DNA from 2 places in the Methylomonas sp. 2F7 genome. Region 1 is predicted to be linked to the other one. Evidence: riboswitches for the same ligand, from Rfam matches in the RefSeq annotation. Region 1 holds a riboswitch; the other holds the start of a gene.
The links. A riboswitch is a leader RNA that binds a small molecule or an ion and turns the genes downstream of it on or off. The one in region 1 is predicted to bind cobalamin.
Positions count from the first base shown of each region.

Region 2: linked by a shared signal. The riboswitch ahead of ACR64Q_RS22055 (TonB-dependent receptor domain-containing protein) and the one ahead of ACR64Q_RS08700 (CbtB domain-containing protein) in region 1 are both predicted to bind cobalamin.

Region 1 covers NZ_CP195203.1:1,909,699-1,916,936, reverse strand. Annotated here, with positions in the region: gene ACR64Q_RS08735 (bifunctional cobalt-precorrin-7 (C(5))-methyltransferase/cobalt-precorrin-6B (C(15))-methyltransferase) at 1-484, opposite strand, end outside; gene ACR64Q_RS08730 (cobalt-precorrin-5B (C(1))-methyltransferase) at 487-1,590, opposite strand; gene ACR64Q_RS08725 (precorrin-8X methylmutase) at 1,595-2,263, opposite strand; gene ACR64Q_RS08720 (sirohydrochlorin chelatase) at 2,270-3,091, opposite strand; gene cobM (precorrin-4 C(11)-methyltransferase) at 3,094-3,894, opposite strand; gene ACR64Q_RS08710 (cobyrinic acid a,c-diamide synthase CobB) at 3,891-5,189, opposite strand; gene ACR64Q_RS08705 (CbtA family protein) at 5,192-5,839, opposite strand; gene ACR64Q_RS08700 (CbtB domain-containing protein) at 5,841-6,017, opposite strand; cobalamin riboswitch at 6,106-6,235, opposite strand; gene ACR64Q_RS08695 (hypothetical protein) at 6,316-7,238, opposite strand, start outside.
Region 2 covers NZ_CP195203.1:4,890,442-4,897,679, reverse strand. Annotated here, with positions in the region: gene panB (3-methyl-2-oxobutanoate hydroxymethyltransferase) at 1-74, shown strand, start outside; gene panC (pantoate--beta-alanine ligase) at 79-930, shown strand; gene panD (aspartate 1-decarboxylase) at 1,029-1,409, shown strand; gene fliW (flagellar assembly protein FliW) at 1,458-1,916, opposite strand; cobalamin riboswitch at 2,054-2,271, shown strand; gene ACR64Q_RS22055 (TonB-dependent receptor domain-containing protein) at 2,391-4,214, shown strand; gene ACR64Q_RS22050 (hypothetical protein) at 4,234-4,809, shown strand; gene cbiB (adenosylcobinamide-phosphate synthase CbiB) at 4,910-5,827, shown strand; gene cobD (threonine-phosphate decarboxylase CobD) at 5,820-6,839, shown strand; gene ACR64Q_RS22035 (hypothetical protein) at 6,810-7,238, opposite strand, start outside.

The DNA of each region.
Region 1 (7,238 bases):
TCGCCAGCAAATCGTGTTGGCGGCAGCGCTGAGCCAATTCGTACAAGCCATGCTCCGGCGTGGCCCCGCGCAGCCATTCACCGGCATCCTTACTGTGGATCGAAACGATAGTGGCGGCTTGCCAAGATAATTTCAACTCGGCAAAGGCCAATTGCAGGGTGCTCAGATTGGGCAGGATACTCACACGGCTGGATTCCAGTTTGCCGGCCAGAAACCCGGCGATGCCGTGACACAAGGGGTCACCAGTAGCCAGTACCGCGACCGCTTCATTTTGTGCCAACGCGGCATTGATCCAGTCCGGCACTTGTTTGATTTGCCCGGTTAAGTCGTAGTGTCTGGCTTCAATGATGTCATCAGCCAGCGTTGCCAGCAGACGGCTACCGGCAATGACATGTTTGGCTTCGCGTAATACCTGCAAGGCCTCCTGGCTCAGGCTGGCGACGCCGTTGTCGAGTACGCCGATAAAACTGCACATCGCTTGCATGATCAATTCCTTCCGGCTTCGGCCAGTTTGTTGCCATCGAAATCACACACCAGAACACTGATGTGAAAACGGCCGGGATAACGGTTTTCCAAGGTGGCGATGACTCGGTTAGCCAGTTCGACATGAAATTCGTATTCCAACCCCAACTCGGCCATGCATTCGGAGGCGTAGCGAGCGGTTTCTTGAGCAGCGATGGCGTCGCACACATCGTCCGGCGCACCGATGCTACGGGCAATATCAGCGACCAGTTCAACGTCGACCGGTGCACGACCGGCATGAGTAATGGTCTCGCCCTGGGCCATTTTGGTCAGCTTGCCGACCATGCCGCCGATGATGATGTTTTGAATGCCGCAACGAGCGGCGGCGTCCAGTGCGGGTGTTAGAAAGTCGCCCATTTGCACGAAACAGCTTTCATCCAGCTCGGGCAATTCGCGCATCACGAATTTCTCGGTGCGGCCGCCGGTGGTCAGCACCACGCTAGCCTGCCCCTGATTGGCCGCAACTTCCACGCCTTGCACCACGCTAGCCCGAAACGCCGCCGTGGAATACGGATGCACGATCCCGGTCGTACCTAGAATCGAAATACCGCCGATAATGCCCAAACGATAATTCAGGGTTTTTTTCGCCATCTCTTCGCCGCCCGGCACCGAGATCGTTACCTGTAGACCTCGGGTTTTTAGCGCTTCGGCGGCGATCAGACGGATGTTATCCTCGATATTTTTACGCGGAACCGGATTGATGGCCGGACCGCCGACCGCCAGCCCCAAACCGGGCCGAGTGATCAGGCCTATGCCTGCGCCGCCTTGCAATACGACAGTGTCCGGTTGTTCTATCCACATCACATCCGCCGTCAGCCGAGCGCGATGGGTGCAGTCCGGATCGTCGCCGGCGTCTTTTTCGATGACAGCATGTGCTCGGTCGTTCTGTACGAAGCTTTCTTCGACTTTGAATGCCACGTCTTGCCCATTGGGCAGCACGCAGTCGATAGTGTCCGGCACGCGCCCATTCAGCAAACCCTGCACTGCCGCCCGTGCCGCTGCCGCCGAACAGGCGCCGGTGGTGTAACCCTTGCGGGTACCTTTGGGTTTGCGTTCCGGCATTGCCATGCTATCAGCCGTTTTTCTGCCGGGTTTCCGCCAAGCTCAACAAGGCATGAATCGCCGCGACGACCAAGGTCGAGCCGCCCTTACGTCCACGGGTGATGATCCATGGCACATCGGCTAATTCGGCGAGTAAATCCTTGGATTCCGCTGCAGAGACAAAACCGACTGGCATCCCGACGATCAGTGCCGGCTTGACGCCTTCTTCTTTGATCATCCGCAACACTTCCAACAGCGCGGTCGGTGCGTTGCCAACTGAGACGATACCGCCGGCGATTAAACCCAGGCGCTGCGCTTTACGCATGGCTTGTACCGCGCGGGTACTGTTGACCTGTTTGGCGGCGGCTATGACATCCGCATCGGCGATGAACTGGCGGGCGCTGATGCCAAAATGCGCCAGGCGCGGCTTCGATAAGCCGACGCAAATCATTTCCACGTCGGCAACGATAGGCGCACCATTTAAAATGGCTTGAATACCATCTTCGATTGCATGCGCGGAAAACTCGGTCAGGCCATTGAATTCAAAATCCGCAGTGGCGTGGATCATGCGACGCACCACTTGCCATTGCCCATCGGAATAATGGTGCTCGCCGACTTCGCGGTCGACGATGGCAAAGGAATCGTGTTCGATTTGTTGCCCAGCCTGAGTCAGTTGTTCGGTTTGAATGTTGTGGCTCATGGCTAATCAATGATGGTGGTGATGTTCGGCTTGCTCGCGATACTGACAGCCGTCGCATTCCAGCATTTTCGGCGCGAGCGGGTCCCAGGCTTCGGTAACCCGTTGATCCAGCAATTTAAAAATGGCCGGATCAAAACCAAAATACGTACCGGCACCGAAGACAATCTGCGGATATTGGCTTTGCAAGCGTTCGATTTGTTTGCCGATGCGCTCGATCAGCAAGCCGGTAAACAGGTAATAGGGCAAAATCGCAATCTGCGTCATGCCCAGTCGTACTTGACGTTGCACAGCGGTTTCCAAACGCGGATGGGTAATACCGGTGAAGGCAATGTCGACGAGTTCATGCTCGGTAGCTTCAAACAGCCAACGCCCCAGTTTTGCTAGTTCGCCGTTGGCGACTTTGTCGGAGGAGCCGCGGCCTAAAATGATCACGCCGGTAGTTTTCGGGTCGGGCATGGCCAAAGATTTGAGTGCCGTTTTGAGCTGTTTTTGCAGAATGGCCAGCAAGGTTTCATTGCTTCCTAGATGTGGCGCGTAGATGAATTCGACCGCCGGAAAATTTTCGCGGGCCTCCTCGATATGCTCGGGAATTTCCATCTTCACATGCCCGGCGGCGCTGATGATCAGCGGCACGACTATCACGCGGCTAGATCCTTGCGCGGCGCGGCTCAATCCTTCTTCCAACAGCACCTCGGCGAGTTCGATATAGCACAACTCAATGCGCCAGTCAGGGTGTTGCGCCTGCCATTGTTGTTGAAATTCGCGAATTTCATCATTGCCGGCCTGATTGCGCGAACCGTGGCCGACCAAGAGAACTGTGGTTGTCATGCTTATTCCTTAGGCTGAGGCCGCTCGGCGCGGCGAAAACGATGGGTAAAACCGGCATCATAAAGTTTGGATTTTTTTAACGATGGCCAGTGCCGCGCGCCCAAGGTGGGGCTGATGACGATCATGGCCTGACTGTTGATTTTGGCGGCTCGGCAGCGTTCGCGAATATCAGCCAGGGTGCCGCGAATAATCTGTTGTTCGCTCGGCCAGCTGGCCTTATGAACCACCAATACCGGGGAATCATCAGCCCAGTTGGCGGCTTTTAATTCGCGTTCGATCAAGGGCAACAAGGTGATCGATAAAAACAGGCACAGCGTGGTGTGATGGCTGGCCAGTTCTTGCAAGGATTCACCGTCCGGCATCGGCGTGCGGCCTTCAACACGGGTAAGAATCACGGTCTGCGTGACTTCGGGTAAGGTCAGGCTTTCGACTGCGCAAGCCATCGCAGCAAACGCCGACGAGACGCCCGGCACTACTTCGACGGCAATGTTGGCCGCATCCAGTGGTTGCACCATTTCAATCAATGCACCGTACAAGCCAGGGTCGCCGGTTTGCAGGCGAATGACGGTTTTGCCCGGACCGGCTTGTTCGGTCAGCCAGTTGGTAATCTGCTCCAAAGTCATGTCTTTGGAATCTTTGATCACGCAAGTGCTTGGGGCCCATTGCGTCGCTGCGGCCTGTACCAGAGAGCCTGCGAACAAAATGGCATCCGCTTTGGCAATTAAGTCGCGACCTTTGACAGTGATTAAATCAGGATCACCGGGACCTGCGCCGACAAACCACACTTTAGGTTGAATGCTCATAGAAAAAATCCAGCCGCGACCTGGGGGTTGAACGGAAAGTAGGTGTGCAGATAAGACGCTTGCAACGAACCCAGCTGATAAAAGTTTTCGTTACGGCGACGATTGCGTTGGGGCTTCGATTCGGTGAACGGCTGCAGTGTGGTTTCCAGTTGCGAGTGATGAAAGCTATGCCCGCGAATTTCACCTTGTTCCAACTGCACGCTGTGCATGCCAAGATTGACCAGCCGTTTTTGCATCTGCGCGCTAGCGGGTAGTAATCCTGCCATCGCTGCCGCATTGCCGTCTTTATCGGCCAAACGTTCCAGCAAATATAAAAAACCGCCACATTCGGCGTAAATCGGTTTACCGGCTTGATGATGTTGCTGCAAGGCTTGTTTCATGGCGACATTGTCGGCCAATGTTTGGAGATGTAGTTCCGGGTAACCGCCGGGCAAATAAACACTGTCTGCCTCGGGTAATACGTGGTCTGCGAGCGGCGAGAAAAACGTCAGTTCAGCGCCCATGGCTTGCAAACAATCCAGATTTGCTTGATAGATAAACGAAAATGCGGCATCGCGAGCTACCGCGATACGCTTACCAGTCAGCAATTTCGGCGGCGGATCGGTAGTAATCGGCGCGAAGGTGACCGGCTCCGGCAATCGGCACGGCGCAAGACTGCCGAGCAATTCGGCGGCTCGCGCCAGGCGAAGATCGAGATCGCCGATTTCGTCGGCCTGCAACAAACCCAGATGTCGCGAAGGTAAGCCGACCGCGTCGTCTTTCGCCATCGCCACCAGCAAAGGCATGTTATTCGGCAACGCTTCTTCTAGCAGTTTGGCATGACTAGGACTGCCGACTTTGTTGGCGATGACCCCGGCAAACGGTAAGTTGGCACGGTAATGGGCTAAGCCATAAGCTACTGCGGCAAAAGTTTGTGCCATGCCGCCCGCATCGATGACAACGGCCACAGGCACGTCTAGTGTTTGTGCCAAATCGGCGCTGCTGCTATCGCCGTCGAACAAGCCCATGGCACCTTCAATCAAGATAACGTCAGCGTCGGCGGCGGCGTTATAAAGCATCTCACGGCAATGCGCTTCGCCCATCATCCATAAATCCAGCTGATAAACCGGTTGTCCGCAAGCAAAGCTCAAGATTTGCGGATCGATAAAATCCGGGCCGGTTTTGAACACGCGTACCTTTCGGTTTTGCTGGCGATGGTAATAGGCCAAAGCTGCAGTTATGGTGGTTTTGCCTTGCCCGGAGGCAGGGGCGCTGATCAATATCGCCGGGCAATGGCGTGTTGCGGTAGCATTCATCACTAAAACGTTACTTTACGCAACAATCGGCCCGATATTGCGCCTAAGGTCAGCCAGAAAATAGCGTTGTTGATGGATGTCAACACCACAAAATGCTGTTGTAAGGCTTCGGGCGCTAAAGCCTGAGCAACCTCCGGATGCGGTGCGCCGATCAGATGCGGTAAGGCCAGTAAGCCAGCGCCGCCGATTTGCAGCCAGCGCTGTTTGGTCAAAAACAGACCAAACAAGCCAATCGCGGTAGCGGCGGCCGTAAAAAGCCACCACGCTTGGCGACTATGCAATTCGGCGCTGTCAGTACCCGGCAACTCCGGCGGCAAGCCCAATGATGGCGCGACAAAAAATACCAAATAACCGGCCAAACCCCAGCCGAGTCCGTACAGGTAACCGTGTTGATCCCGCCAGTACAGGGCGACACTGATAAACAAGGCAAAGCCGAAGCCGGTCAGGCCATTGAACAGCAAAGTAAAGCCATTGCGTTGCCAGCCGTCCGTCGGTTGCCAGTCATGCGCATGCTCGGCCGATGGTGTTTCGAATTGCTCGGCGGCCAAAATCAAGGGCAAGGTTTGATAGTGTTGGAGCACGCTGAGTAACAAGCCGCCCAATAGTCCAGCCAGTAGCGACGCCGCAACCAACTTACGAAAATCCGCCATGTTAATGGCAAGGAAAAGCAGCGCTGTGACGTCCGTCGTGGGCGGCGTTATGTAGGTAGTTGTTGGCGTCCTGCAAGAAACCCAAACCTAAAACGACGGTCAGACCCAAAACAATAGCACTCAGGCCAGGCAGGATTTTTGAGGAAGAAAGGGTGGTAGATGCTGCAAGTGTTTTCATGGTTGTCTGTTCCGAATAAGGTGGACGGAATAACAGAGGGAAAGACAAACCAAAAAAAACCGATTTGACAGATCGCCCTCCGCAATACTGTTGACTACAGTTTTAGGCCTGTCTCCGGGCTCGTGACGAATCACCTACCGTTGCGGGGGCAGCGTCGGCATTTAACCGACTTCCAGTTTCACCCGCCAAGAGCGGGAACCTTAAAACCAGCGGCGATTGTATGCCGCAGCTAGTCGTAGGGCAAATGAAATGTATTGAAATAAGAATAAACTGTGCGGCAGCAGTTCCTCTCGACAAGTTATCGATCAACCAGTAATCGCCCGCAACGCGTGATTCGATCGAAACTGAACACATGCTCTCTTGGGCTTTCATAACACCGCCCCACCAACCTGCGCCGATAATCCGGCTCGCCTTTTTCGAGATAAATAGTGGCGCCACAAATGGGACATGCCGCCGAATACCGAACTAACCGAATTACTCTTAAATCTCCGTCTCGAAGCAGTTCGAACTGCGCAGACTGTTCATAAAAATTTGTGAATAGTTCATGGGCTACGACAATTCGATCATCCAACAATAATATCCAAGGCTTGATGATAGTTACCCAGGAACCATAGGGAATCGCGAAAATACTGACCAGTAATGTCAAATCTTGCGTTGTCACGGATCTGGGTAAGGATAACGATAGCCATCCAGCATAAGCAATTAACACCGACAACCCAGCTATGATTGCTAGCCAACCCACTATAACCCAGACATGCCATTGTCTTAATTCAATTTGTCCATGCCGAAATAACCGACTCGCGATCCAACTGGGTTTGACTTCACCTAGTTCAGTCATTTGATAGCTGGCTTGCAAATCGGCTGCATTGTTCCTGCCAAGGACGCCGTCAATCGCTTGGTCTTCTTCCGTTATTTCCGGTATCGGTTCTGCCTTGATATAGAACGTCGTGAGTTGTCCCGGACCGCCCTTTGTGCTTTTACGGTCAGGTTTTGCATAACAAGACAACCCACGTTTACGAGCAAACTCTAAGATTTGCGGCTCTCGGGTTTCGCAATATTTCTTCAACGAACCCGGCCAATCGATCCACTTTTTAGGATCGGAAATTCCTATAGATTCACCGACTGCGGCGACGATTTCATCAGCCGTGAACCGGCGCTTCGACTCTTCGAATTCTGACTTCTTCAACGATTCCTGGGCTAACGCGCGCAATATGCGGTGCC
Region 2 (7,238 bases), 3.0 Mb from region 1:
TAGAAGAGGCGGTGCGCCTGTATCATCAAGCGGTAAAATCCGCGCAGTTTCCAGCATCCGAACACAGTTATTAAGCGTATGCAAATAGTCACCAGCGTCGCCGCGTTGAGAGAGGTAATCCTGCAATGGCGGCAAAACGGGCAAAGCGTTGGTTTCGTGCCGACCATGGGCAATCTGCATGCCGGGCATATCAAACTGGTTAGCACCGCGAGGCAAGAGGCCGATAAAGTGGTGGTCAGTATTTTCGTCAATCCCACCCAATTTGGGCCAAACGAAGATTTTGCCAGCTACCCGCGCACCGAACAGCAGGATCAAGAAAAACTGCTAGCCAGCGGCGCCGATTTGCTGTTCTTGCCATCGGTAACCGAGATGTATCCGCAAGCCACGCAAACCGGCATTTCAGTCAGCGGCTTGTCGGCCCTGCATTGCGGGGCCAGCCGGCCCGGGCATTTTGACGGCGTGGCATTGGTGGTTTGCAAGCTATTGAATATGGTGCAGCCCGATGTGCTGCTGCTGGGGGAGAAGGATTTTCAACAGCTGACGCTGATTCGGCAAATGGTCGCCGATTTGAATATACCCGTTGCAGTCCAGGGCGTGGCAACTGTTCGGGAAGATGACGGTCTGGCGATGAGTTCTCGCAATGGCTATCTGTCCGAGCACCAAAGACAACAAGCACCTAAGCTATATCGAGCCTTGTGCGCAGCGCGCGATGATATTTTGGCAGGGTATGACGATTATCCGGCGGTGGCTGAACAGCAGCGGCAGAATCTGCAACAAGCCGGTTTTGCCGTCGATTATTTCAGTATCTGTCGTAGCGCGGATTTATTGCCTGCCTACGCTAGCGACTCTAATCTGCTGATTTTGGCTGCTGCCAGACTGGGCAAGACGCGTCTGATCGATAACCTCTACTTTTCTAAAACAAGTATCTGACGTTACTGTTTTTTTGCCTGTAAAAGCTAATGCTTAAATTTGATAGCAGGGTTAAATTCAGGCATAATCGCCGGCCCTAGTATTCGACCTTGTTTACCATGAACATAAACATGCTTAAAGCTAAGTTACACCGTGCGCGGGTAACGCATTCCGAGCTGGATTACGAAGGATCGTGTGCTATAGACGGCAAAATTTTGGATTTTTCCGGGATTAGGGAATACGAGCAAATCCATATTTATAACATTAACAATGGTCAGCGCTTCACCACATACGCGATTCGCGCCGAAGAAGGTTCCGGTGTGTTTTCGATTAACGGCGCAGCTGCAAGGTTGGCGTGTCCTGGCGATTTGATTATCGTCTGCGCGTTCGCTAGCCTAGATGAGAAGGAACTGAAGAACTACAAGCCGACTTTGGTGTATTTCGACGGCAACAATCATATTAGCCATTCCAGTCATTCCATTCCTGTTCAGGCCGCCTGATTTAAATAACCGCCGGGGCGACTCAGTCTCCGGCGGTTATTTGCATTTTTAAGCTTCCGATACGTCTATTTCGCTGACTTTCTCGGTCAGGGTGATGCTTTGCTCAATAGCCACCAATACTTTTTGCATGCCGATGCGTTTGTTGGCGTTGATCAATATCGGCGACTTGATTGAGCCTTTGATAGTCGGCTTGCCGTTATCCTGCTCGTTGTCCTTGTGCAGTAGAATTAAAATCACCAACTCGTCGCCCGGCTCTATTTGCAACAGCGCTTCTTCCGGATCGGTTACCGTAAAGTTGTAATTGATGTTGAAATTGGCCGGATGCGCCGCGGAAAAGGTTAGCTCCGCGTTATCGACCGATTGCAGCCAAAACACTATTTCGCTGCCTTCCTGATGAAATAACTTAAAGCGGGTCTGATCTTCGAAACCGGGTAGGCCGCGCGGAAAATTGATGATTGTGTCCGGATTGATGTCTTGGTTGCCTAACAATTTCGATTGAATTTCCATAGTCCCGCCCGTATTCGTTGAAGTCTAAGTTAACAGCATTAATCAATGCACCAATGTATAGCACGGAAAGGGGTATTTGCAATGCGGATTGTCGGTAACTACCAGGTATTCTTGCTTTATCGCGCCCAACTCCCTACAATTGCGCGCTTCTTTCAGGTGTTTGCGCCGTTTTCTCGGCCAAGCTTAAACAGGAAGTCGGTGCGGCGGTTTTAACCGCCCATGCCGACGCTGCCCCCGCAACGGTAGATAAGTAAAGAGCTGCGTTTTTGCCACTGTGCGCTTTGCATGGGAAGGTCGTAGATCAGGCGTAAAGCCACTTATAAGCCCGGAGACTGGCCCGGAAGATCATTCGAGACAGCGGAGGGCTGTTTACGGAATGGTCTGAGTCCATGCCTAGCCTGCCTCCGCCTTTTTCGTTTTCCGTTTTTCCTCTGTCCTTTTTCACCCGGATGCGCGGCGGGCGCAGAGGACAATATGCAATCAATTTTATACAGATCTTTATTTCTGGCGAGTACGCCTTTTACGGTGTTGGCGGCGACTAGCGACGAGGCGATTAACCTTGCCGAGACAGTTGTCACGGCTACTCGAACCGAAACTCGTCAGAACGAGTTGGCCACGGCGATGACGGTTTATACGCGCCAGGATATAGAGAAACTTCAGGTTAGAACCCTACCCGAGTTACTGAAAGGCACGCCGGGTGTCGATATGGTGCAAAGCGGCGGTTACGGCAAGGACACCAACGTCTATCTGCGCGGCACTAACTCCGATCATGTACTGGTTTTAATCGACGGCATCAAGGCCGGCTCGGTGACCACCGGCACCAGCGCGTTTCAGTTTATTCCCATCGATCAAATCGAACGTGTGGAAATTACTCGCGGCCCGCAATCCAGCCTTTATGGTTCGGAAGCGATTGGCGGGGTGATTCAGATATTTACCCGTAAAGGCGGCAACAGCGAACGGCCGCACATCGCACTGGAAACCGGCGGCGGCTCTTACGACACGTATAATGGCTCGGCGGCCGTCAGCGGCAAATGGGGTAAGGCTTGGTATAGCTTGGGGGCCGCTCAATTGGGTAGCCAGGGTATCAATGCTTTGAGCGGTGTCAGCGTCGCGAGTGGCTATAATCCGGACCGCGACGGCTATAACAACACCAGTTTGAATGCCAAAACCGGTTACCGGTTCGACAATGGTACCGAGCTGGAGGCGTTTTTCCTGCGGGCCGAAGGTGAAACCGAGATAGACAACTCCATCAGTAGCACCACTGAGTTTGTCAATCAGACGCTGGGGGCGACCGCCAGCGCTAATTTCAGTGATATGTGGCGGTCCACATTACGCATAGGACAAAGCGTGGACGATGCCGATCAATTTCGGCATAACGGTCGATTTACCAGTCGTTTCAACACCACGCGCTGGAATGCGAGCTGGTTGAATGAATTGGCCTTGCATAAGGATCACCAATTAACGCTGGGCACCGACTACCGTTTTGATGAAATCGACAGCACCACGCGTTACGCGGAAACGTCCCGCTACGATGTAGGCGCATTTGCCGAGCTGCATAGCCGCGTTTTCGATAAGCATTTTTTGAATGCTTCTTTGCGTTGGGACGAAAACCAGGCTTTCGGCGACAGCGTCACCGGCAATTTTGGCTGGCGGTTTAATTGGGATTACGGTCTCAGCGCTTTTGCCAGTTTCGGCAATGCCTTCAAGGCCCCGACTTTCAATCAGTTATACTTCCCCGGCTTCGGTAACCCTGGTTTGCGGCCGGAAAAATCCACCAGTTTCGAAGCCGGTTTTGCCGGACGTCACGATTGTGCAAATTGGGAACTGCGCGCTTATCACACCAATATCGAGGATTTGATTGTATTCAGTGGTACGCCATCCACTGCCAGAAATATCGGCAAGGCGCAAATAGACGGCATAGAAGCGGAAGTGTCCACGCAAATTTTCGGCTGGAACAATAAGTTGAGCATGAACCTGATGACGCCCAAAGATAGACAGACCAATTTGCGTCTGCCGCGTCGGGTGACGGAAAGCTTATCCTATGATGTCTCGCGTTCGTTTGGCGACGTTGATATTGGCGCCTCCGTGCTGGCTCAGGGCGAACGTTTCGATAATAGTACCAATACCGTGCGGTTGGGCAGCTTCATGACCGCCGATCTGCGCACCGCTTATCGCATCGACAAAAATTGGATGTTAAGCGCCAAACTGAATAATATGTTCGACAAACGCTATCAAACGGTTAACACCTATAACAGCTTCGGTAGAAATTTCTATTTTTCGATCCATTACAATTACTAAACCTTTTCTGGAGAACCCTATGAATCTGAATCAAACCCTGGCTGTCAAACCCGGCGCGGTAGCGCTGATGGCGTTGATGGCTGCCACCCGCTTTCACCATTTCGGTACGCCGTTTGCGTTGCCGGACGCTTCGCTGGCGGTGTTTTTTTTCGCCGGCTTATGGCTAGGCGGTCGCTATTTGTTCGCCTTTTTGCTAGCTGAAGCGGTGCTCATTGATTATTTGGCGATCACTAAACTCGGCGTCAGCGATTTTTGCGTGTCAAAGGCTTACGGGTTTCTGGTGTTTTCTTATGGCGCAATGTGGCTGGGTGGCAAATGGTGCCGACAATTCACTGCGCTGTCAGTTGCCACAGTTGCACAGCGTTTGATGGCTCTGGTAGCGGCTACCTCCATCGCGTTTTTGTTTTCCAACGGCAGCTTTTACTGGCTGTCCGGCCGCTATCCCAACGGCTCATTCACACAATATATTGAGCGCGTTGCGATGTATTACCCGCCTTACCTGACGAATACCTTGATCTATGGCGTGGTCATTTTCGCTCTGGTCAGTGCTGTAAAATCCTTGCTGGCCGCCAAAGCCACTCGCGAAGCTATCTAAGCATTCAATCCAGCGGGGCGATTTTCATCGCCCCGCAATCAATTTTGTTAACCCCAGCCGTTCTTCTAGTTTTGCAATACCTGTTTATCCCGCGCAAATCATGATTCTCACCATCAGCATTTTGCTGGCCGTAGCCATCGATTTTTGGCTGGGCGAGCCGCGTAATGCCTACCATCCATTAGTGATGTTCGGTAAATGGGCGAGCACTGTGGAAATGCGACTGTTAAACAACGAGCAAGCCGCTTTTCGCCAGCGCGTCAGCGGTTTTTTGGCGGTGGCGATAGTCTTAATGCCTTGCCTGCTATGGTTGCTGCTTTTGCCGAGTTGGCCGCTGCTGCAAATTGCTGTCGAGGTACTGGTTTTATATTTTTGTATCGCTGCCCGCAGCTTACAACAACATGCGCTGGCCGTTCATTCCGCCTTGTCGGATAGCGATTTACCGTTAGCGCGGCAACTGGTTGGCAAAATCGTTAGTCGTCAGACTGATGCCATGACCGAGATCGATGTGCGGCGCGCAACCATAGAATCGGTGTTGGAAAACGGTGCCGATGCAGTATTTGCACCCTTGTTCTGGTTCGTGTTGTTAGGCCCCTTCGGCGCCCTACTCTACCGTTTCAGCAATACCCTAGATGCCATGTGGGGTTACAAAAATCAACGATATGTAAATTTCGGCCGGGCTGCCGCGCGCTTCGACGATTTGCTGAATTGGCTGCCGGCGCGCTTGACGGCCTTGAGTTACGCCTTGCTCGGCAATACCGCGCAGGCTATCAATGCGTGGCGGACCCAAGCGCGCTTATTGGACAGCCCTAACGCCGGACCGGTGATGACCGCTGGCGGTGGCGCGTTGCTGCTGCAACTGGGCGGGCCGGCCTGTTATCACGGCCAACTGAAACAAAAGCCCTGGTTCGGCGGCTCCCAACTACCGGAAAACGACGATATTAAGCGCGCATGCAACCTGATGTACCGGGCTCTGCTGTTGTGGCTGATCGTGATTGCTGTGGGAGATGTAATTGCTTGAGCACGGTGGGCGCTTGCGGCTAGCCGCAAGCCAATATGGTATTGCTCTGACAGATTGGCTGGATTTGTCCACCGGTATCAATCCCAACGGTTGGCCCGTGCCGCCTATACCCACCGAATGCTGGCAACGCCTGCCGGAAGATGATGACGAGTTACTTGCGGCGGCACGGGCTTACTACCAAAACGACTCCTTGCTGCCGGTAGCCGGGTCGCAAGCGGCGATTCAATCATTACCTTTGTTACGACCAAAATCGCGGGTTGGCGTACTGCATCCTGCCTATGCCGAGCATGCCGGCAGTTGGCAAAAAGCCGGGCATCAAGTTGTCAGAGTCGAGGCGGATGCAATTGACGACCGTCTGGAAGAGCTGGATGTGTTGATTCTGGTCAATCCCAATAACCCCACCGGCCGACTATGGAGCCGGCCACAGCTATTGAGTTGGCATGAAAGTCTTAGCCGGCGCGGCGGCTGGCTGCTGATCGACGAAGCATTTATAGACAGCCTGCCTGTTGAATACAGTCTAGCGCCATTAGCGGTGCGGCCTGGCTTGATCATATTGCGTTCGGTGGGTAAGTTTTTCGGCTTGGCCGGCATTCGTTGCGGCTTCGTGATTACCCAGCCGGATTTGTTGGCGAAACTTGCGGAGTTGCTGGGGCCATGGACTATCAGTCATCCCGGCCGCTATGTCGCGGCGCTGGCGTTGGCCGATCAAAACTGGCAATCAGCCAATGCTGCATCATTAGCAATGCTAAGCCTGCGCCTGAGACAGCTTTTGACCGACTGCGGCTGGCCACCGGGCGGTGGCTGCGATTTGTTTCAATGGGTGAAATGCGAACAGGCGGCTAAGCTACACGATCTATTGGCTGGGCAGGGTATTCTGACCCGCTTGTTTCAGGAGCCTGCAAGTCTGCGTTTCGGCTTACCGAAGGACGAGTCAGCCTGGCAACGCTTGGCTCAGGCGCTGACTCATCCTGATATCAGGCAATTAAGCTGGTTTGCGCATCCGCAAACCTAGTCCAGCGATAACGCTACCAAACAGCCAGACAGCGCCAGGTAACGGCACGGGGGTAAACACGTGAGTGTCGACAATGTCACTGGCGGTAATGACGCCGGCGCCACGAAAATCTTCGCTGTCGCCTAATTTTCGGTTAACTTCAAAAACCAAAAACTTCAAATTATCGGCAAATGCTAAGCCAAACAGGCTGGGCAGTTTAGTGGGATCAAGGTCTACCCCGCCCAGTAATAACTGATCAAAAAAAGCTGTCACCGAAAATTCCGCACCGGATACCAACAGACCACTTTCTTCATCGTATTGGTTGCTCGCCGATTCCATATGGAGCGTCAGGATGTCATAAGTGCCCGGCATTACTTGGGTGGCGGTAAATCCCTGACTGTTTATCTGAGCTTCGCTGAT